DNA from 3 places in the Telluria sp. LT1R51-2 genome. Region 1 is predicted to be linked to each of the others. Evidence: riboswitches for the same ligand, from Rfam matches in the RefSeq annotation. Region 1 holds a riboswitch; each other region holds the start of a gene.
What was found. Region 1 has a riboswitch for cobalamin ahead of AC56LH_RS22540 (TonB-dependent receptor domain-containing protein). Riboswitches for the same ligand answer to the same signal wherever they lie in the genome.

Region 1 (3,274 bases):
GCGACGTTATTCACGCGCAGCAGCAAGGACCAGTCGGGCGTGAACTGGTACGTGGTGTACAGGTTCAGCAAGCCGTAGCCACCCAGGCGGCTGGTATTGGGCGCGTTGTCGAAACGGTCACCCGACACGGTCAGCTCGGCGCCGCTCTTTAACTGGCCCATCACGTAGTCGGCCGCGAAGTTGGCGTGCTTCTTCGCGCGGCGCGCCAGCTGGCGGCCGGTGGTGTCGTCACGCGGATCCTGCCAATCGAGGCTGGCGCGCAGGTTCACGTCCATCAGGCGCGTGCTGCCGGCCAGCGAGAAGCCTTCGAGCGTTGCTTCGTTGACGTTGTAGGCGCAGCTGCGGTTTATACCATCCGGGCAGGGCGTGCTTGATACGATCATGTCGGTCAGGCGGTTGTGGAAGTACGTGGCGTCGAGCTTGTAGCCATTGCCGTCGTAGCGCAGGCCCACTTCACGGTTGCGGCCTTTTTCCGGCTTGTTCGTCTCCAGGCCGTAGTTCGGGAAGTACAACTCGTTGAACGTCGGGGCGCGGAAGCTCGTGCCGATGCTGGCGGTGGCGCGCAGGCCGTTGCCGAATTCGTAGCCGTAGCCTGCAGCGCCGGTGTTCTGGCTGCCGTAGACCGAGCGGTCCTGGCGCGCGCTGACATCGAACAGGTGATTGGCGCGCTTGGCCGAATACGCCGCTGCATATGAATTGGTGATGCGTGTCTTGCGCATCGACGCCACTTCTTCCTTGCGGTGGTTGAACAGCAGCTGCAGCGTGTCCTGGCCAATGGCGACGTTGTTCTGCCACGAGAATTCGTTCTGCTTGGTGTCGACCTGGCTGGCGCCGCTGGCCGTGGCGTTGCTGAAGCTGCCCGACTTGTCTTCCGAACGCGCGTACTGCATGGTGCTGCGCCAGTTCGGCAGGATCTGGTTGTTCATGTAGACGGCGGCGGTGTTCAGGTCCGTGTCGCTGTGCACATCGTAGCTGCCGGAACCACTGGCGTCGTACTGGCTGTACGTGCGACTGGCCAGGAACTGGGCGCCGATCTCGTGACCCGGCGCGAGCGCCATCGACACACGACCATTGGCGTTGCGGCGGCGGTAGCCGTCTTCGTCCGCGTTGTAGCCCGACGCACCGGGCCGCGTGGACGAGAAGCCATCCGACTCTTCGTAGCCGGCGCCGAAGGCATAGTTGATGGCATTCGGGCCACCGCTGCTGCCGAAGATGCCTGCGTCGCCCTGCAGCGTCGCGTTGCTGCCCGCGCCGACCGAAGCGGTGACGACAGGTGCGCCTTCGCCCTTGCGCGTGAAGATCTGGATCACGCCGCCGATGGCATCGGCGCCGTACAGCGTGCTCAGTGGACCGTAGACGATTTCGATGCGGTCGATGGCGCCCAGCGGGATGGCATTCCAGCTGGCGGTGCCGGTCGTGCCCGAGGCGATGCGCACGCCGTCGAGCAGCACGACGATCTGGTTGGCGTTCGCGCCGCGCACGTAGACGCTGGTGGCGGTGCCGGCCGGGCCGTTGCGGGTGATCTCGATGCCACGCTGGCGCTGCAGGATGTCGGCCACCGAGCCGGCGCCCGAGCGCGCGATCTCTTCGGCGTTGATGACGGTGGTGTCGGCGATCAGGTCCGCAGCGGGTTGCGGCGTGCGGGTGGCGGTGACGACGACGGTGTCAGCGACTTCGGCGATGGCGGTGGACGAGATGAGGGCGAGTGCGAGCGACACAGCGGCCGCTTGCCGGCTTACTGGAAAATTCATGAGTGGTTCTTATCAAAGGCATCCCGCCGACGTCCCCGTGGGCTGGATTCAAAGGATCGCGCTGTGCGCGTATCCACCTTTTGGCCGGTATCCGGGCTGACAAGTATGGCCGTCCGACCTTCCCATGCTCAGAAAAGCACAGTGGTATGAGGGGGCGGTTTGCCGCAGGATCCGATGAGAGGCTGCAGCACTTGCTTACCGTTGCGGGGGCAGCACGCGTTGGCCGTGTGAAGGGCTTCGTGTTTCCCGTTTAACTGCACCTGCGAACGCAGGTGCGAGCACCAAAACGCGCTCATTATAAGGTGGTTGAACCGGGCATTGTCATATTTCCAGCACCATGACTTCGCCATAGCCGATCTGGTGTGGTGTCGATGCCGCACGCAGCGCAGCATCCTCCAATGTACCGCCGCCGGACATGGCGTGCAGCAGGCGCATGGTGCCGGCGTGGCAGATGACGAGTGCCTCGGCGTGCCCTGCGCGCTGGATGTCGGCGCGAAACTCGGCCACGCGCACGGCGACCTGCATGACGTTTTCGCCGCCGCCCGGGCGGTAGTGAAGCAGGTCGGCGTTCCAGGCATCGATCTCGTCCCGCGTGATGTCATCCCAGTGGCGCAGCTCCCACGCGCCAAAGTCCATCTCGGCCAGGCGTGCGTCGAACGTGGGTGCGCTTGACAGCTGCTGCGCCAGCACGGCGCTGCGTTGCAACGGGCTGGCGCAGACCGGCATGGCGCCGGGCAGGTTCTGATGATGCAGCGCCGCCAGCACGCGCGCAGTCTCAGTGTCCTGCGCCGGCAGGTCGGTGCGGCCATAGCAGTACCCTGCCGGCACGGCCGGTTTCGGGTGGCGTACGAGGTACAGGCGCATCAGGCCAGCGCGCCGCGGCCGAGCGTGGCCAGCACCGCGATGTAGATGGCCACTTCGGCCAACTGCTGCACGGCGCCAAGGCAGTCGCCCGTGTAGCCCTGCAGCCGGCGCGTGAATTTATGGGCCAGCCAGCGCGTGGCCAGCAAGGCCGAAAACAGCGCGGCGCCAATCGCGGCCAGGTCGAGCAGGCCAACGGCCAGCAGCACGATTGCTGGCACGAGCACCGTGAGCGTTGCAATCCCGAATTCGGCGCTGCTCATGCGCACGGCCAGCGGCTTGGCCTTGCCTTCGGCGCGGGCGTATTCCATCTGCCAGATCAGGGATGTGGCGGCCAGGCGCGAAAGCGGGTGCGCCAGCAGCAGGGCGCCGACAGCAGTCAAGGGTGGCAGCGTGGCGAGTGCGGCCAGCTTCGCGCCCAGCATGCAGACGATGCCGATCGCACCATACGCACCGACGCGTGAATCCTTCATGATCTCGAGCGCGCGTTCTTTCGTCATGCCGCCGCCCAGGCCATCGCAGGTGTCGGCGAAGCCGTCTTCGTGGAAGGCGCCGGTGAGGTAGATCGTCACGGCGGTGGAAAGCACGGCGGCCACTGGCGCTGGCAGCCAGTGCGCGGCGATGACGTAGACGGCCGCCCCGATCGCACCCACCACCACGCC
Region 2 (3,274 bases), on a different contig from region 1:
ATGTCGATACAATGGTTCCCGGGCCACATGAACGCGGCCAAGAAGGAAGCGGCCGAGCAGATGGAGAACATCGATCTGGTGATCGAAGTCCTCGATGCACGCCTGCCCGAGGCGAGCTGCAACCCACTGGTGGACCAGCTGCGCAAATTCCGCCAGCGTCCCAGCCTCAAGATCCTGAACAAGATCGACCTGGCCGATCCGGTCGCCACCGCCGCCTGGAAAGCCTATTACGATGCGCAGGATGGCGTCACGGCCTACCCGATGACGACCAAGAAACCGGCCGACGTCGCCCGCATCCCCGATCTGGCCCTGTCGCTGGCGCCGCACCGCGGCGTGCCGACCAAACCGCTGCGCATCATGATCATGGGCATTCCCAACGTCGGCAAGTCGACGTTGATGAATGCGCTGCTGAAAAAACGCGTGGCCAAGGTGGGCGACGAGCCAGCCGTGACCAAGGTCCAGCAGCGCCTGTACCTGAACAAGAACGTGGTGCTGGTCGACACGCCCGGCATGCTGTGGCCAAAGATCGCCATGGCCACCGATGGCCTGATGCTGGCAGCGAGCCACGCCATCGGTACCAATGCGCTGGTCGAAGAAGAAGTGGCGGAATACCTGGGTGAGCTGCTGCTGCAGCGCTACCCGCACCTGCTCACCGCGCGCTATGGCCTGAAGACCGAGGGCATGGATGGTGTGGGCGTGATCGAAGGCGTCGCGATGCGCAGGGGCTTCCGCGTGCGCGGCGGCGAGTACGACTACGAAAAGGCCGCGCACTCGCTGCTGCAGGATTACCGCCAGGGCGCCTTGGGCCGCATCAGCCTGGAAACGCCGGATTCGCGCGCGACCAGCCTGGCGCTGCACGCGGCTGAAGTGGCCGAGAAAGCCCGCCTGGCCGCCGAGAAGCTGGCCGCCAAGCTCGAAGAGCAGTCGCGCGGCAAGCGGGGCAGCTGACCTGCCAGGGCGCGTGCCGACACGGTATAATCGCGCCGTTTTGGTGCTCTCGTGCGCATTCCGGCGCGCGAAGTTAAACGGGAAACACGACAGGCCTGCGCCACGAGCCGGCCTGGAAGTGTGCTGCCCCCGCAACGGTCGACAAGCGCCGCGTTCGCACATCCTGCGCCGTGGCAGACAATCTCGATAACCACTTTCCGCACGACAGGAAGGTGAGGGCGTCCCGCTTGCCAGCCCGGATACCGGCCAGGACAGGTGGAAGCGCCACGCGCTTCCTTCGACGCCGGGCTGCGGGGACGCAGCAGGGCGCCCTTTACCGAGACCACATTCATCATGACTTTTGCAGCTCCTGCGCGCCGCGCGCCCCTCGTTGTGGCGTGCGCCTTCGCCGTGTCCACCTTTGCCACCATCGCCACCGCACAAGAAACGCTGGCGCCGGTCGTCGTCACCGCCGCCCGTTTCCCGGCCACCGCCACGCCGATCGGCGCCACCGTGATCACGGCGGACCAGATCCGCACCTCCGGCGTGGCCGACGTGAATGCGGCGATCCGCAAGATCGGCGGCGTCTTCGGTCGCCAAAGCCTGGACGGCTCGCCCGACTTCAGCCTGGACCTGCGGGGTTTTGGCACCAACAGCGCGCAGAACGTGGTAGTGATGGTCGACGGCGTGCGCCTGAATGAAAACGAGCTGGCCAATACTGTGCTGTCGAGTATTTCGATCGATACGGTCGAGCGCATCGAGATCACGCGCGGCGGCAGCAGCGTGCTGTACGGCGACGGCGCCACGGCAGGCGTGATCCAGATCTTCACCCGCCGTCCATCGGGCAGCGGTACGCGCGGTTCGCTGTTTGCCGAGGCCGGGCGCTTCGATGCCCGCGACCTGCGCGCCTCGATCGCGCACGGCGCCGGCCCCTGGTCGTTCGACGCCGCCGTGACCGATCGCCGCACCGACAACTACCGCGACAACAACCGGTACGAGCAGACGAGCTTCAGCGGCGGCGTGCAATATGCGTATGGCGCGAACGGCCGTGCCGGCCTGCGCTTCGAGAGCTCGCGTTCGGACGCGCGTTTTCCGGGTTCGCTGACGGACGCGCAATTCCAGTCGATCCCGACCCAGAGCAACACGCCGGACGACTTCGGCTCGCTCGACACCGACCGTGTCAGCGCCTTCGTCGAACACCGCATCGGCGCCATCGAACTGGCGGCCGAGCTGTCGCACCGCGAGCGCGATGTCGGTTCGACGTATGTGTTCTCGGGCTTCCCATCGGCCTCGCGCTACCAGGCCGATCAGACCCAGTTCTCGCCACGTCTGCGCCACACCGCCATGCTCGGCGACAAGCGCAACGAATTTGTCACCGGGATCGACCTGACCCGCTGGGACCGCCAGGTGACGTCGAGCTTCTCGGCCGGCGACGCCAAACAGGAGTCCAAGGCGATCTACGTGCGTGACGAGCTGACCTGGAACGCGCCGCACAATGCGCGCCTGGCCGTCGGCGCGCGCCATGAACGTTTCGACAAGGACTACGCCGACCCGCTCGCCTTTGTCGAGCCGGAAGACACCGAGCAGTCGGTCAACGCGTTCACCGTCGAAGGCAGCTTCGACGTCGCGCGCGAAGTAACCGTGTTCGCCAAGGCCGGCCGCAGCTACCGCATCGCCAACATCGATGAAAACTCATTCCGCTCTAGCCCTGGCGTGCTGGCCCCGCAAACCTCGCGCGACCTGGAACTGGGCGTCGCCTTTGGCAACGATGCGCGCAAGGCCACGGCGCGCGTGTTCCGTCACCGCCTGACGAACGAAATCTTCTTCGATCCGACGCTGGCCGGCGGCTTTGGCATCAACACCAATCTCGACCCGACCCGACGCCAGGGTGTAGAGGTTGAAGGCAACGCGCTGTTGGCGAACAACCTGCGGCTGACGGGCGCCTGGCAGTACGTGCAATCCGAGTTCCGTGATGGCCCGAATGCCGGCCGCGAGATGGTGCTGGTGCCGAAACACGTCGTGACGACGCGCCTGGCCTGGACGCCAGGCAATGGCCAGACCGCCGATGTCGGCGCGCAGTGGGTGGCCAGCCAGCGTTTTGGCGACGACTTTGCCAACAGCTGTGACGCACGCGTGCCGTCGTACACCACGGTCGACGCCCGTTATGCGCGCCGCTTTGGCCCATGGGAAGCGTCGGTATCGGGCCTGAACCTGCTCGATCGCCAGCATTACAGCTACGCGTTCAGCTGCCGCGCCGGGATTTACCCGAGCGATGGCCGCCAGCTGAAGGTGTCGCTGCGCTACGACTTCTGATCGATCGTCTGCCGGGCGCGGGTGGCTGATGTAT
Region 3 (3,274 bases), on a different contig from region 1:
AGACAGGCGCGGTAGCCGTCTTCGAGCGCATGCAGGTCGCGTGTGGCCTGGACGCGCTGCGGATGGTCGACACCTTCGACCAGGTGCAGCAATTCCTTGATGATCGTCTCGGCCTGCTTGCGGCCCGGCGCGCGCTCGCCCTGCGCTTCGGCGACCAGCACGTCGGCATGCAGGCGGCCCAGCATGCCGTCCTTCATCTCGCCTTGCACGCGCGGTGCAAGCGTCGCGAACCAGCGCGCGTAGTCGGCCGCGCTGACGCTATTGACGGTGGCGCTCATCTCGCGCAGCGCGGCGCGGTCTTCGGGCAGGTTCACGCCGTGCGCCATGATCATGTCGAGCAGCGCTTCGGGCGTGGCCGGCAGATCGCCGACCGTGTAGCCGGCGGCTTTCAGCGCATGCAGCATGTCGAACAGTGACGCCGGCACATTCAGGTTGTCGGCGCCGATATTCTGGCGGCCCGGCGGGTGGTTGTAATAGACCATCGCGACACGCTTGTCGGCATTGCGCTTGGCACGCAGCGCCAGCCAGCGGCTCACGCGCGCCGTCATGCGATCGACTTCGGCCGGCAGCAGCACCGGCGGGCGGTTCTCGATGCCGGTCAGGCGATCGCGCTGCGACTGGCCCAGCGCCGCCACCACCATCGGCTGGCCGATGCCCTGCAGCTCGGGCAGCGCGACGCGGTACTGGACCGAGTCCGGCGGCAGGCCGTCGGGCGAGAGCTGCCATTGCATGGCGGTGCGGTCCGACAGGCGGATCGCCTTGAACACGGGAATATCGAGGCGCTTGAAGGCTTCGCTGACGACTTCGCGGCCTTCGGCGGCGCCGACGACGAAGTCCTGCAGCACCACCAGCGCCGCGGGCTTCGCTGGCGCGATCAGCTCGGGCAGGCGCACCAGCGCTTCGCGCGAGGCGCCGCCCCAGCGTGTGAGCAGCTGCACGCAGGCCTGGCCCTGTTCTTCGATACGACGGCACAGCGCAGCCGGCACCATCCCATCCATGTTCGCCAGGTCGAGCACGACGACGGTCGGGCGGTCGTTCAGACCCAGCTTGGCGGCGTTGCCCCAGGCCGCGGCATCCTGCAGCTCGTTCTGGCCGACGCGCAGGCGCAGTGTCGGCTCGGGCAGCGGCGCGCCCAGGGCTGTCGATGGATGCAGCAGGTTGGCGATGAGGGCGGTGGTGTTGTCCACGCCGCCCGCTTGCCAGACGCGCCGCGCCGCGAGCCAGTGGCGGGCGGCGGGATTGGCCTCTGCCGCCTGCAGCGCGGCAGGCGCCGGGGCTTCGGCTGCGAGTTCGCGCAGCAGCTCGGGCGCGAAACCGGCCAGGCTGCCGTGCGCCGCGCGCGTCATCAGGTTCAGGCTTGCTTCGCCATTGAAGGCCAGCACCGCGGTGCCTGGTTTTGCGTGACGCGCCAGCGCATCCTTCATGCGGCGCGCCGGATCGCCGAACAGGGACACTGCCAGCACCGTGTCGGCGCCGGCGATCCACTGGCCCACCTCGCGTTCGCTGGCGGCCATCAACTGGGCCGGCGTGCGTAACTGAATCCGGTCGCGCGGGTGGCTGGCCAGGTGGCGGTGGGCAGCCTCGATCGCGCCCGGCGCGGCGCGCTCGGTGACCACGGCGAACATGGTGGCGGCGTGGCTGTGGGCGCAGGCGAGCAGGGACGCGAGCAAAAGCACCAGCGCAGTACAGGCGCGGGCAAGCGAAGCAGTGTTCATGTGAACGTCGACCTTTCAGCTGCGCGCCATCAGCGCGCATGACAACGGGCAGACGTCTTCCTTCCACGCTGGACGCAACAAGCCATGCGCACGCGTACGTGCGAACGCCTGCGCGAGCGCATTGGCAACACAGAAGGAACGACGAACTACCAACCGGCACGCCCACACCCCGGGACGTACGCAATGCATCGTGAAGGCCGGTCTTCTGGCTTGCCGTCATCCTTCCCGGGTCCTGCCTTCCCGTGCACGGGGCACAGTGGCGTTCGACGAGGGTCGTCAGGCATACAGCAGCGGGGGCTGCGCCGGACTGGCGTGCGATGGATTCGCACACGTCACCGGCTTCCCGTTTCACCTTCCTGCAGACGAGCAGGACGGCACCATTCACTTGATTGGGCGCGATTCTACAGCCAGGGTGCGCCACTGTCACCGCATTCTTTGGCCTCTAGGGAAGCACTGATTAATTCATGGAGGCGGACTTGGCACGGAAAATAGCCACCTTGCGGCGTTGCAAATTCTCGCAATAGCTCGCTATTGCTGCGATTTGCGCCTTGCATGGCGGCTTTTTCCGCAGCCAATTCCATCCCCCAGAATAAATCAGTGCTTCCCTAGCCTAGAATGGCGGTATCGTCCGGCCAGGCCGGCACCCACTCCTTCTTCGCGACCGTTCACATGATCACACGACAAGACTGCCTGGCCCTCGACGCGGCCGATCCGCTGGCTCCCCAGCGCAATGCCTTTGCGCTGCCGGACGGCGTGATTTACCTCGACGGCAATTCGCTCGGCGCCCGCCCCCGCGCGGCCCTGCAACGCGCGCAGGACGTGATCGCCGCCGAATGGGGCAATGACCTGATCCGCAGCTGGAACACGGCCGGCTGGTACGACCTGCCGCAGCGCCTGGGCACCCTGATCGCGCCGCTGATCGGCGCTGCGGTCGATGAAGTGGTGGTCACCGACTCGACCTCGGTGAACCTGTTCAAGGCGCTGGCTGCGTCACTGAAAATGCAGGCCGACGCGCCGGCGCACGCCGCCCGCCGCATCATCCTCACCGAGCGCGACAACTTCCCGAGCGATATCTACATGGCCGAAGGCCTGATCGGCTGGCTCGAACGCGGCTACGAGCTGCGCCTGCTCGACAGCTGGGCCGACCTGCCGGCCGCCCTCGAAGGCGATGCCGGCGCACAGGTGGCGGTCGTGATGCTCACGCACGTGAACTACCGGACCGGGCGCATGCTCGACATGAAGACGATCACGGCGCAGATCCACGCCGCCGGCGCGATGGCGATCTGGGACCTGGCCCATTCGGCTGGCGCAGTGGAAGTCGACCTGAATGGCGCGCAGGCCGACTTCGCGGTGGGCTGCACCTATAAATTCCTCAACGGCGGGCCGGGCGCGCCCGCGTTCATCTGGGTGCCGCAGCGCCACCACGCGCAATTCACGCAGCCGCTCACAGGCTGGTGGGCGCACCGCCAGCCGTTCGCAATGCAGCCGGCGTTCGCGCCGGTGGCCGGCATCAAGCGCGCGATGTGCGGCACGCAGCCGGTGGTGGCGCTGGCACTGAT

Region 2: linked by a shared signal. The riboswitch ahead of AC56LH_RS03580 (TonB-dependent receptor) and the one ahead of AC56LH_RS22540 (TonB-dependent receptor domain-containing protein) in region 1 are both predicted to bind cobalamin.
Region 3: linked by a shared signal. The riboswitch ahead of AC56LH_RS22105 (cobaltochelatase subunit CobN) and the one ahead of AC56LH_RS22540 (TonB-dependent receptor domain-containing protein) in region 1 are both predicted to bind cobalamin.

What each region holds. Positions count from the first base shown of each region.
Region 1 is NZ_JCASIM010000003.1:8,916-12,189, forward strand. It holds gene AC56LH_RS22540 (TonB-dependent receptor domain-containing protein) at 1-1,751, opposite strand, end outside; cobalamin riboswitch at 1,817-2,052, opposite strand; gene AC56LH_RS22545 (histidine phosphatase family protein) at 2,073-2,615, opposite strand; gene AC56LH_RS22550 (adenosylcobinamide-GDP ribazoletransferase) at 2,615-3,274, opposite strand, start outside.
Region 2 is NZ_JCASIM010000001.1:806,429-809,702, forward strand. It holds gene ylqF (ribosome biogenesis GTPase YlqF) at 1-948, shown strand; cobalamin riboswitch at 973-1,213, shown strand; gene AC56LH_RS03580 (TonB-dependent receptor) at 1,282-3,240, shown strand.
Region 3 is NZ_JCASIM010000002.1:874,163-877,436, reverse strand. It holds gene AC56LH_RS22105 (cobaltochelatase subunit CobN) at 1-1,715, opposite strand, end outside; cobalamin riboswitch at 1,894-2,112, opposite strand; gene kynU (kynureninase) at 2,385-3,274, shown strand, end outside.